Regions from separate parts of the Companilactobacillus sp. genome, predicted to be linked through region 1. Evidence: a T-box and tRNA genes for the amino acid it is inferred to sense, from the RefSeq annotation. Region 1 holds a T-box; the other holds one or more tRNA genes.
What was found. The T-box of region 1 lies ahead of LKF16_RS02925 (valine--tRNA ligase). A T-box ahead of a tRNA ligase gene usually reads a tRNA of that ligase, here a tRNA-Val.
Positions count from the first base shown of each region.

Region 2: it encodes a tRNA-Val, which carries the amino acid that the T-box ahead of LKF16_RS02925 (valine--tRNA ligase) is inferred to sense. The anticodon was not compared.

Region 1 is NZ_JAKVLR010000001.1:577,396-584,319, forward strand. Features, by position in the region: gene LKF16_RS02925 (valine--tRNA ligase) at 1-2,294, opposite strand, end outside; T-box leader at 2,334-2,520, opposite strand; gene thiI (tRNA uracil 4-sulfurtransferase ThiI) at 2,561-3,778, opposite strand; gene LKF16_RS02935 (cysteine desulfurase family protein) at 3,788-4,933, opposite strand; gene LKF16_RS02940 (septation ring formation regulator EzrA) at 5,010-6,698, opposite strand.
Region 2 is NZ_JAKVLR010000001.1:16,370-23,293, reverse strand. Features, by position in the region: gene LKF16_RS00120 (MDR family MFS transporter) at 1-1,213, opposite strand, end outside; gene metK (methionine adenosyltransferase) at 1,280-2,485, opposite strand; SMK box riboswitch at 2,483-2,565, opposite strand; gene LKF16_RS00110 (hypothetical protein) at 2,656-3,330, shown strand; gene LKF16_RS00105 (hypothetical protein) at 3,466-3,651, shown strand; tRNA gene LKF16_RS00100 (tRNA-Val) at 3,665-3,737, opposite strand; tRNA gene LKF16_RS00095 (tRNA-Glu) at 3,744-3,815, opposite strand; gene LKF16_RS00090 (DNA-3-methyladenine glycosylase) at 3,918-4,556, shown strand; gene LKF16_RS00085 (heavy metal translocating P-type ATPase) at 4,557-6,356, opposite strand; gene LKF16_RS00080 (hypothetical protein) at 6,470-6,924, opposite strand, start outside.

The DNA of each region.
Region 1 (6,924 bases):
TCTTTGATCTCATCAGTTTGAGGCTTGATGAAGATGTCAATTGCACTTGATAATGGTGCATTAGCTTCAAGGCGAATCTTTCTAACAGATTTGATCAATTCGATCATGACTTCCATTTGTTCTACAGCTGAATCGTCCTTAAATTCATCATGATTTTCAGGATATTTAGCTAACGAAATTGATTCGCCATTGTGTGGCATTGATAACCAAATTTTTTCAGTAACAAATGGCATGATTGGGTGCATCAATCTCAATGTTTGATCAAGAACATAAGTCAAGATCATCTTCTTTTGAGTTTTAGCAGCTTCATCGTCACCAGTTAATGTAGCTTTACTCATTTCGATGTACCAGTCACAGAAATCGTTCCAAATAAAGTTATAAAGATTTCTGCCTGCTTCGCCAAATTCAAATTTGTCCAACAAACGAGTGACCTCGTTAACTGTTGTATTTAATTTGGCTAGGATCCACTTGTCAGATAAATCATAACTAGTTACTTTTGAAAGATCATCCATTGCTGGCGTATCGTCGTCCAAGTTCATGATAACGAAACGAGAAGCATTCCAGATCTTATTGATAAAGTTCCAAGCACCATCCATCTTGTCATAGCTAAAACGTGTATCCTGACCAGGAGTCGATCCAACCATTAAGAACCAACGAAGTGCATCGGCACCATACTTATCGATAACATCCATTGGGTCAATACCATTACCCAATGACTTACTCATTTTTCTACCTTGTTCATCACGAATCAAGCCATGAATCACAACGTGGTCAAATGGACGTTTTCCAGTGAATTTCAAACTTTGGAAAATCATTCTTGAAACCCAGAAGAAAATAATGTCATATCCAGTAACTAAAGTATTTGTTGGGAAATAACGTTTGTAGTCAGCTGCGTCTTCATCAGGCCAACCCATTGTTGAAAATGGCCATAAAGCACTTGAGAACCATGTATCAAGAACATCTGATTCCTGATCCCAGTTTTCAATATCTTTAGGTGCTTCTTCGCCAACGTATGTTTCGCCGGTCTTTTTGTTATACCAAGCTGGAATTCTGTGACCCCACCATAATTGTCTAGAAATAACCCAATCATGAACGTTATCCATCCATTGAGTGAATGTGCCTTCAAATCTTTCAGGAACAAAGTTTACCTTGTTGTCGCCTTCTTGGTTCTTCAACGCAGCTTCGGCAAGTGGCTTCATCTTAACGAACCATTGCGTTGAAAGTCTTGGTTCAACTTGAACGCCAGAACGTTCTGAATGTCCAACACTGTGAACATATGGTTCAATGTTGATCATATAGCCCTGATCCTGTAAGTCTTTAACGATTGCCTTACGTGCATCGAAACGATCCATGTCCTTGTATTTACCAGCATTTTCATTCATTGTTCCATCAGGATTCATGGTATTGATACGTTTCAAGTCATGACGGTTACCAACTAAAAAGTCGTTAGGGTCATGGGCTGGCGTAATCTTAACCATACCAGTTCCAAAGTCTTTATCAACGTAATGATCAGTAATGATCGGAATCTTACGGTCAACTAGAGGAACGATAACTTCTTTACCAACTACGTCTTTATAACGTTCATCGTCTGGAGCAACGGCTACGGCAACATCCCCAAACATTGTTTCAGGACGTGTTGTTGCAATTTCAATAAAGCCAGAACCATCAGCATATGGATACTTAACGTGATAAAAAGCACCTTGATCATCCTTATGGATAACTTCAATATCTGATAAAGCAGTTTGAAGTTGAGGATCCCAGTTGATGATGTATTCGCCACGATAGATCAAACCTTCGTTGTAAAGCTTAACGAAGACTTTGCGAACCGCTTTAGAAAGTCCCTCATCAAGTGTGAAGCGTTCACGAGAATAGTCTAATGAAAGTCCTAATTTACCCCATTGAGATTTAATGATCCCTGCGAATTCATCTTTCCATTTCCAAACTTCTTGAACGAACTTCTCACGACCTAGATCGTATCTAGAAATTCCTTGTTCGCGTAATTTAGCTTCAACCTTAGCTTGTGTAGCAATACCAGCGTGATCCATTCCTGGAAGATACAAAGTATCGTATCCTTGCATACGCTTGTATCTGATCAAAGTATCTTGAATCGTTGTGTCCCAAGCATGACCTAAATGCAACTTACCAGTAACATTTGGTGGTGGGATAACGATTGAATAAGGCTTTGCTTTCTTGTCGCCAGAAGGTTTGAAAACGCCTTGATCAAGCCAAGTTTGATAACGGCCTTTTTCAACTTCGGTTGGATTATATTTTGTATCCATATCGATTTCTCTCATATTGTCCTCCATTTTTAAATAAAAAAAGAGCACCCGTCCGAATAGGACGAATGCTCGCGGTGCCACCTAAATTAAGGGTAATATTTACCCTTCACTTACAGATAACGGATGGCCCGATCATATGATAGCTCGCAGGTAACAGTCAATATTCAAAATTAAGCAACTCTCAGCAAATATTGCTCTTTCTGAAATTTATTCTAATGACACTCCTGTTCAAAGCTGTTGAATTGATATTAAAACATTTTTGTTAAATCGTCAAACAATTTCTATAGTAAATCATTGATTTGCTTTTGGTCTTGTTCCATAAAGTGGTCGCCGTGTTCGATCGTAGTGATCTTAACGCCATCCATGGCACGCTTGATCAAACCGTCAATATCTAGGACGCTTTCAAATTCGCGTGTCTTTTCGATGCCGGGACGAGTCTTTGGTGCTGGTGGAGCAAAAACTGTACAGCAATCTTCAAATGGTTGGATCGATAAGTTGAAGGTATCGATATCTTCGGCGAGTTTAATGATCTCAGTTTTATCCATCGTTGCTACTGGACGTAAAATTGGCGTTGTCGTGACATCATTGATTGCAGCCATACTTTCCAACGTTTGCGAAGCCACTTGTCCAACAGCTTCACCATTGAAAATTGCTAACCCGCCTTCTTTTTCACGGAGCATGTCAGTTAATCTCAGCATGAATCGACGTTGAATCGTCATCAAATATCCTTCAGGAACTGAGGCCTTGATAGTTTCTTGAATCTCGGCAAAAGGTACTTCGATAAATTTGATATTGCCACCGTAAACGGTCAATTTACTAGTTAGCTCTTTAGCCTTATTCAAAGCTTGTTCAGAAGTATATGGTGGACTAAAGAAATGGACCATCTCAATGTCCACGCCACGCTTCATAGCTAAATAACCAGCAACCGGTGAGTCGATCCCACCAGATAGCATCAACATAGCTTTACCTGCTGTACCAACTGGAAGACCACCGGCACCTTTAACCGTCAAGTATGATAAATAGATTCCATCTTGGCGAACTTCAACCGAAATCTTAATATCTGGACGTTTCATCTCAACAGGAATATCAGGAAATTCCTCGCAAATAGCATCCCCAAGTTGTAAGTTGATCTGATTAGTGTCAAGTGGATATGAATGATCAGAACGCTTCGTGGCAACTTTGAAACTATCGCCAGGTTGATATGCTTCATGCATCATTTCGATGGCTTTTTTCTTCACATCTTCAAAATCTTTTGAAACCTTGACACTCAATGAAAAAGTTTGGATACCAAAAACTCGTTTAAGTTTTTCCATAATTGGTTGAGCATCGGTTCCATTTAATTTGATATGGAGACGATCGCGATGTGGTTGTAATTTAAGGTCAGGAAAATCCTTTAACACTTTAGTTACGTTTCCGTGCAAGCGGCCAATGAAATTCTTGCGGTTCTTTCCCTTTGTCGATAGTTCGCCATAGCGAACCATAATTTCAGTATATTGCATATGTTTCTCCTAGTTTAAAATTTGAAAATGGTCATGGATCTCGTCTAAATTTTTGATGAATTCTTTCATTTCTTGTTCTGTATTGTTCTCGTCCAAACTAACACGAATTGCACTTGTTGCGATACTTTCACGAGTATTCATAGCCTTTAAGGTGCCTGATTCTAAGCCTTTTTTCGAAGAACAAGCACTTGTGGTAGAAATATAAATATCTCGGTCTTCAAAAGTATGAACAGTTGTCTCTCCACGAACTCCATCGATAGTAAAGCAAATAATGTGAGGAGCAAAATCGGGTGCTAATTTTGAAAACACATGGACGTTGTCGAGCGTTTGTAAATGTTCGATCAACATAGTCTTTAATTTCAACATTTCAGCAGACTTAGCAGCTTCATTTTCCTTTAATAAACGTAAAGCCCTTGCCATGGCAGCAATTGCTGGAGTATTTTCCGTACCGCTGCGTTGGCCTTTTTCTTGACCGCCACCGGCCATCAAAGGTTCGAGCTGTTTACCTTCTTTCATGTAGATAAATCCAATCCCTCTAGGTGCATGGAATTTATGTCCAGAGAAAGTATAAAAGTCGACGCGTGGATCGATAAATTGATCATCGATACCCTTGCCGATTGCTTGAGTGCCATCGACATGCAAACTAATACTTGGATAATCGTCTAAAACTCGAGCAATTTCTTTGATTGGTTCGATCGAACCGATCTCATTGTTAACGGCCATTACCGACACCAAGATCGTATCATCACGAATAGCTTCTTTTAAGTCTTTAGCACTAACATGACCTGTTTTATCTACAGGTAAATAAGTGACTTCAAATCCTAATTGTTCAAGTTGTGCCATCGTGTTCATAACTGATGGATGTTCGATCGATGAAGTAATAATATGTTTACCGAACTCACGCTTTTTAAAAGCAGTTCCTTTAATGATCCAGTTATTACCCTCGGTACCACCACTAGTAAAAAAGATTTCATGGGGTTTAAATCCCATTAAATTAGCAATGTTCTTTCTGGATGATTCAAGTAGCTCAAATGCTTTTAGTCCCAGTTTATGCAAACTGGATGGATTGCCAAAGTATTCTTGACTAGCGACGTTGTATGTCTTTAATACTGAATCCTCAATTTTTGTTGTTGCACTGTTATCAAAATATATCATAATTTTCCCACCAAAATAAAAAGGCCTCAACGGCCTTAAATTTTTTACCTATTATAATCTACAACAAAAACAACTTTTATGCACTAATTGTATCTTTTATTCTATCGACTGAACCTGGTTCAACGGTTTCAAGCGACTTTGAAAGGACTTCAAATGCTGCATCGTAGTCAAAATCATCATCGAACAATGAGCGTGCATGTTCTAAGTTATCTTTGAAATCGTCGTCTCGATCTGCGAAGCGATTAGCATACTGGAATAACTTTTCATCCAATATAACAGTTTTCTTCAAGGCGTTCGTTTTTTGAACTAGATTATCAAGATCTTCTTGAGTCACGATAACTTGCTTGCTGATATCTTCCATATTCACGCGTTCGCTGTTTAAGCCATCGTAGAGCTTTTGGATCTCATCAGAAACCATATAGAAATATTCGAGATAGTCTTCTGGCAATCCTTTTAGATTTAATTGTTCAAGCGACTTCTTTTGAATTTCGATCCGACTAGCATACTTCTCAACACTATTACGTGAGATCTGTTCACTCGACAACATTTGATTCAAATTATCATTAATAGTCTTTTCACGAGATTCGATTCGATCTAAGTCAGCAATTATTTCTTTAAAATCTGCTTCTGCCTTTGAAAATACGATACTATTATCAGCAATACTTTGAACATCTTGATCGTATTCAGCAACAATTCGATTTAATGTTTGACCATGTTCTTTAAAATCATTCATATCATCTTCGTTAAGAATATAATTTTCTTGAAGTTTTTGGATAATTTCATCCAAATGATTGTGTTGAAATTTAGCATGGTTCAAATAATCAAGCACAGGTTTTTGTTGCTTTAAAACATCACGTTTTGAATTGATCTCTCGACTTAGTGCGTCATATAGGTCATTGATATCATCATGGATCTTTTCATTAGTACGATCCACGATATCAAAATTTAAATCGCTCAATGCAGCATTAGATTTCTCAATGTTGGCATTAACTTGTTCAATTTCTCCTTCAATATCTTCATTGAATCGATATTGTTGTTGGACTAATTTTTCATAGACTGAATTGATCTCTTCAATTTGTCCAGGATAAACCTTGTTTAAATTATTGAATAAAGGAACGATCAACTGAACTTGATCCTTGATCATCGACAATTTAACTTTAGCATCGTCCAAATACTGGCGTGCCTCTAAGTGATCGCCTTGTTCGGTCAATTTATCTTCTTGATCTAAAAATCCGGCGATCTCATTTAACTCTGATTCCAATTTGTCAGTTGCAGGTCCATAATTAAAGGACTTCGTTAAAATTTCTTTACGCAGCGCTTCATAATCAGAATGAAGCACCTCACTAGTAGAAGCGTTCTGTTCATTGCTTTCGACGATTTTAGAAAAATCAGCCTTAATCGACTCTGCATGTTTTTCTAACTCATCAACCTGCGTGCTGATATTTTTGGTATCATTCGCTGCGCCAAAAACATTGAATTTATCATTCTTACTAGTGGCGTTACTGATTTCAGCTAACAATTTAGGAACAGAATCGTTTCTTTGTTTGGAATACTCTTGACGGCTACGACCGAAACTTTCCAAACTGGCACCCGTCAATTTCATATCCTCAAGATCTTGAATCTGATCTTTTAATGTGTTTTCCTTTAGTGCTTCAGCACGTTGCTTATATAGATGCAACTCGCTGTTATTCCGTTTTTGTACAAACCACATGTACCACAGAAATCCCAGCACCAATAAAATTACTACTATTATAAATACAAACAAAATTCCACCCCTAGCCACTATACCTAGTCATTATATCCACGTCATTATACCAAAATAGCTATGTTAGAATTTAATTCGTAACGTTTCATAATAAAGTTTTAAAATCTTTCAATAAAAAAATCTTTTGACAATGGCCTCGAATCACGATACACTAGCCTTTGTGTAAAATATGCAGCAAAGAGCGGCAAGCTCGTCAACAGTTATCGGCTGGATATAGTGCAATCAG
Region 2 (6,924 bases), 560 kb from region 1:
AGGACATACCAATAGTTCTTAATAAGGTATTAAAACTGGTGGCCACACCCACATTCTCTGAAGGCACGACTGTTTGTGCAGTTACTGTAGTCGTCGTGATAGTTAAACCAAAACCGCATCCGGCAATTGCTGCCAACATTAAGAAGTACCAGAATGGCGTTCCCACATGCGCTAGCAGTAAGAATACGTTAGCTGTTGCTAAAAAGATCAAACTAATGTAAATCACACGATTTGGAGCAAACTTTTTCAATAAACTTCCAGCCCAGAATGATCCAAAGATCCAAACGATTGAACTAGGAGTAACAGCAAATCCACCCATTGATGGGCTCAATCCTAAGATTCCTTGCATCCAAGTTGGGATATAAGCTTCAAATCCAATCAAGAAACCGCTGACTAACAATGCGATAACATTTTGGATCACAAAAGTTTTGTTTGAGAACAGGTGCAACGGCAATATTGGGTCGCTGACTTTTCTCTCAAAATGAATGAAGATGAAAATCGAAATTACCGAAACTGCTACCAAGCCAATCGGCAACAATGGAGAACCGGTCCCGATATATTGCAATGCCAACATGATTGGTAACAAAACTAAGATCAGCAACATAGTTCCGACATAATCAATTTTAACTTTATGTCCTTGTTCGCGTTTTTCTTTAAAGAAGATCCAAATCAGCAGCATTGTGATGATACCGACTGGCAAGTTGATCAAGAATACCCAATGCCAGCTTAATTGTTCAACGATGAATCCACCTAAAAGTGGTGCGATAACAGCTGCAATTCCCCAGGCTGAACCATTTAGACCTAAGATCTTGGCTCTTTTTTCAAGTGGATAAATGTCGGCGATAATAGTAAATGTTAGTGGCTGAATGGCACCAGATCCCAATCCTTGGACTACCCGGGCCAAAATCAAAGTCAGCATTGAATTAGACATGCTGCACAGAACTGAACCCACGACGAATAATCCTAAACCGAATAAAAAGACTGGTTTTCGACCGACAACGTCTGATAATTTCCCATAAATTGGCGTTGATACAGCTGTCATTAATAAATAAATTGAAAATACCCAATTCATTAAACTTACGCCGTGCAAACTTCCAATGATAGTTGGCATAGCAGTTGATACGATTGTTCCCTCAATTGCGGTCATAAATGTTGCGATAAATACCGCAATCGTCACAATTACAACATGTGACTGTGTTTGTTTCTCGTTCATATTTCCCCCATAAAAAAAGACGTCCTTTAAAGTATAAACTTTAAAGAACGCCTCTGTACTCGTTGATTAGTCCTTAACTTTTGATAAAAATTCTTTAATAGAATCAACTTTATCTAATTGTTCCCAAGGCAAATCAATATCTGTACGTCCAAAGTGGCCATAAGCCGCTGTTTGTTTGTAGATAGGTCTTTGTAGATCTAACATTTGAATGATACCAAGTGGTCTAAGATCAAAGTTCTTATTGACGCAAGCAACAATTTGCTCTTCGCTATAATCACTAGTACCAAATGTATCAACGTGAATTGATACTGGACGTGCTACACCAATTGCATAAGCAATTTGAATTTCGACCTTTTTAGCAATACCTGCTGCAACCAAGTTCTTGGCAATATATCTAGCGGCATAACTAGCTGAACGGTCAACTTTAGTAGCATCTTTACCAGAAAAAGCACCGCCACCATGACGTGCAAATCCGCCATAAGTATCAACGATAACCTTTCTACCAGTAAGTCCTGAATCTCCTTCTGGTCCACCAATTACGAAACGACCAGTTGGATTGATCAAATACTTCGTTTTATCATCAATCATGTTTGATGGAACTACTGCATCAATAACATATTTCTTGATATCTTTTTGAATCTGATCAAGTGTTGCTTCTTCTTTGTGCTGTGTACTTAAAACGATCGTGTCGATACGAACTGGTTTGTCGTTTTCGTCGTATTCAACAGTAACTTGAGATTTAGCATCAGGCATTAAATAATCAAGCGTTCCGTCTTTACGTACTTCAGCGGTTTTACGCATAAGTTTATGTGCTAAAGAGATTGGCAATGGCATGTATTCTTTAGTTTCGTCTGTGGCAAAACCAAATACGAAACCTTGATCACCAGCACCAATTTGATCCAATGGATCAGCATCTTTAGCTGATTCTCTTTTTTCAAGGGCATCATCTACACCTTGTGCGATATCGGGAGATTGTTCGTCTAGAGCTACTAGAACTGCACAACTTCCACCGTCGAAACCTGGATTTGAACCATCGTATCCAATTTCTTTAATTGTGTTACGAACAACGCTTTGGATGTCTACGTAAGCTGTTGTTGAAATTTCACCAACTACGAGTACCAAACCAGTTGTTACGGTTGTCTCACAGGCAACACGCGCATTCTTATCTTGCTCAAGCAAGGCATCAAGGATTGCGTCACTAATTTGATCAGCAATTTTATCTGGATGTCCTTCTGAAACAGATTCGGATGTAAATAAGTAATTCTTTGACATTATAAATTTTCCACCTTTCGGTTACAGGGCCTCTCCTTTGTTAAACAAAAAAGGATCCCATCAGGAACCTTTTACTAGATTACCACAAAAAATGATTTTTTCATAAAAAGATTGAATTGAAATTTGTCGTACAGTCAATTAGTATAAATTCATATGTAAAGGAGCTACACATGGATCACACAAGAGTCAAAAATTTGATCAAGTCATTGATCGAACTAGTTAGTTTTCACGTTTTCGCGGTCGCATTCGTGTTAATTCATCATCTGCCTAATAACTCGATCAACTATTATTTATTAGCACTAGTAGCGATGGTTGCACTATATAAGGAATTCATGCTTCCGCTAAAGCCAAATATATTATTTAGTATCACCTATTCGGTGATCTACATTTTAATTTGTGCAATTGGATTCAAGTCGATGAATATTTTCGTCATGATCTTGATATTTGCCCAAATCGCCTTTTTATTCTCAACTCGTTACATTCCGCAAAAATATTCAATGCTGACTACTTTGATCAACGATTTTATCGTTCCAAGTTTTGTCTCGATTGCAATATTCTTCTACTATTCACACTTTATCTCAATAAATTTTGTAGTTCCGCTGCTGTTGATCAACATCACTGCAGTCATGATCACTTACTTCGATGGCGAAATGAACTCAGCCATTCAGATCATTGCAATCGCAATTGCTACCGTAGTCCTATTCTTCTTAGGATATATCAACTTGCTGGCAACCATTGCGGTTATCGCTTTTACTTTGATAATGGTCTTACTAAAAGTATTCAATAAATTTTCAACGACCGACGTTATCTATCGATTCATTGGAAATATCATGCTAATAATTTAAATTAAATTCTTCCAGACAATTAGTATTGAACTAATGTCTGGATTTTTTTACACAAATTTTACAAAAAATTGACTCAAAATTTTCATTACGGTGTTAATCTAAATTTGAAAATAAATCAACTTGGGAGATATTCAAATGACAATAGTTATCAGAAGTGGCTTAATTTTACTAGCAATACTGATCACAGCATTTTACGCATTTTCTTTGATCAATTGCGATCAAGTAAACGCGGTTCAGTTATCTCCAACTAATGAACAGATTTCTAAAGACAATCTTTTCGAGACAGAAAAAAAGCTAGGAACCATCATCGATGATTTCTAGCTTGTCTATTTAGTGGAGGATACAGGGATCGAACCTGTGACCTCCTGCTTGTAAGGCAGATGCTCTCCCAGCTGAGCTAATCCTCCAAATAGTGACCCCTACGGGATTTGAACCCATGTTACCGCCGTGAAAGGGCGGTGTCTTAACCACTTGACCAAGGGGTCATTTGCTTTCTTTCGTAAGCACAAAGAGTATTATATATTAAGTATGAGAACCAACGCAAGTAATTTTTGCTAAATATCTAAACTTTTTTCGAGGTACCTATTTTGACTGACTTAATTACTACCACAAACGACTTTTTTCAAACTGGTTCAACAATTCAAATTGCCAAAGAAATGTTGGGACATAAGCTAACCTATCATTCAGAGCAAGGATTATTGTCAGGAATAATCGTTGAGACCGAAGCTTATTTGGGACCAGATGATATGGCCGCCCACAGTTATGGTGGCAGACACTCAGAAGCTAATGACCCACTTTACCAACAAGGTGGCACAATTTATATTTATTCGATTCACAGCTGGTTGGATATGGATATCAGCATCCAAAAAAAAGGACTGCCCAACGGCGTCCTTATTCGTGGCATCGAACCAATCGACGGTAAAGATATCATGGATCTGAATCGAAAGAAAACTGACTTTGACACTACTAACGGCCCTGCAAAATGGATCCGAGCATTTGGAATTATGGATAAGGAGCTTTCCGGGACAATGCTCAATAGTGCCAATTTCCAGTTTGAATTAAAAAAGTCCAAAACACCTGCAAATATATTGGAAACTCCAAGAATTGGAGTGCCCAATAAAGGCGAATGGACTGATAAAAAGATGCGTTTCATTGTTGATGGAAATCCTTACGTTTCCAAAATGTATAAACGTGATATGAATTTAGAAACCTATGGTTGGAAATAATCACAGATTATCGCTTCTAGCACGCAATGCGTAAAGAATCGTGACAGTATCGACAACCTCTTGAAGCATGGCACCGATGATTGTTGGAATTAAACCAAAACCAGCAATCAGCATCAAGATGATACAGATCAAAATACCTATTAAAACAGCTTGCTTAGCAACTTTTAAGGTATCGTCAGATATCTTGGCAACTTCAGCAACTTTACCGAGATCATCTTTTAAAACTACCGCATCAGCCGATTCACTAGCGGCATTGGCACCTTTGTAGCCCATAGCAATACCGACATCGGCTAATGCCAAGGCAGGTGCGTCGTTAACGCCATCTCCTACCATGACAGCAGGATGATACTCTTTAGGCAAGGTTTGAATAATTTTAACTTTGTCAGCAGGCAAACTTGATGGATATGCTTTAGTTATACCCACTTCGGAGGCAACCTTTTCAGTTGTCTCTTTTTTGTCGCCTGTAATCATTAAGATGTTGTTGAATCCATATGTTTTGAGACGTGCAATCGTTTCTTTAGCTTCAGGACGAATCTCATCGACCAGACTATAAACGCCGGCAAACCGCTCGTCAATTGAAACATAAACTGATGATCCTTCGACTTTTTCAACTGGATATTTAGTAACGAATTCAGGGTTACCAACTTTGACGTAATGACCATCAATAACCCCAACGATACCTTCAGCGGTAATTTCCTTTACGTCATCCACATCTTTCATTTCAATTTGTTGAGCTAAAGCGTAGTCAACAATTGCTTCAGCCATGACGTGGCTTGAATTTTGTTCAATCGAAGCTGCATACTGATAGACTGTTTCTGGCATAAAATCGGGTGAGATTTTGACATCTTGAACTACCAAATGACCACGTGTAATCGTTCCGGTTTTATCAAATGCCATTGTTTTTGCCGAAGAAATTTTTTCAAGTGCAGTACCTGATTTAACGATGATGCCATTTCTACTGCTACGACTCATTCCTGATACGAAAGCTATTGGAGCTGCCAAAATCAATGGACATGGCGAAGCAACAACTAGTACCTGAGCGATTCTTATCGGATCTCCAGACAAATACCAAGCCAATCCAGCAATGATATAAGCGATGATCGTAAATGGAACCGCGTAACGATCAGCTAATCTAACAAAACGTGCGGGGTTAGTTTCAGACTCCTTGACCAATTTAACAATGGCCTGATACTCACTTTCAGCAGCAATCTTTTCAGCTGTGATCTTGAAGGGAACTTCGCCGTTGATGGATCCTGACATAACATGTGAACCTTTTTCAATATCTACTGGAACGGACTCACCTGTCAGCGATGATTCGTCAACACTTGAATTACCCTCATAGACAATACCATCGACTGGGACTTGTTCCTTTGGTCTGATCAGTAGTTTGTCGCCGACCTTGACATGTTCAATATCAACATCTTTGATACTTTCCCCCTGATAGACATGTGCTTTAGACGGAGAATTATCTAGCAATGACTTGAGTTCGCTCTTAGCTTTGTTGGCTGCATATTCTTCCAAAGTATCTCCACCAGTAAGCATCAGAAGCACGATCCAACCAGCCCAATATTCGCCGAGAGCAATCGTTGCAACGATGGCAGTAATAGCCAATAAATCGACTCCAAAATTACCAGATTTTAAAACTTTGATCATATCAATAAACATGATCAGAGCTAAAATTGTCCCTAAAATACTAATAATCCATTGGGCTGCTAATGCCTGATGAAATGCAAATTGAAGAATAAACGCAATCACACCAATAGTCAAAGTACCATAAAGTTTGATTCTATTAGAGTTCATAAAAAGCCCCTCCCCTCTCTTTAATTTAAGATTAGCATATTATAATTTTTATGAAAGGGCTAAAGTGAATAACAATAGATAAAACAAAAAAACAACCCATCTGGGTTGTCAATTTACTTATAATCTTTGATCTCACTAGGATCCTTTTTAGGAACCAATTTTTGAATCGGCGTGATTGCTTCATAATCTCCATCTTTATTACGATCATAAGTCACAATATGCAATGGATAATCTAATAACATGCTAGATTCGATTTTCATTTCTGGAACGATGTCGTTTAACTTCACGCTAGCCTTTTTATACATTGCTTCTGCTACTTGCAATGCAATATCGTAATCACTGAAATTAAAGCCAACTGTCCCTACTCCATAAACGCGATATACTTTATCGGCTGAAGATTGTGCCATGGCGTTTTTCGTCTGTAAAAATTCATCATGACCGACGCTTGGAAGGCCTTCAACGATTGCAACCATTAATTGTTCACCGACTAATTTTGTTGGAGCATCATATGGTGAATTCAACACTTGGTCAACGTTTTGCTTAAAGTTATCCAAAGTCATTTGATCCT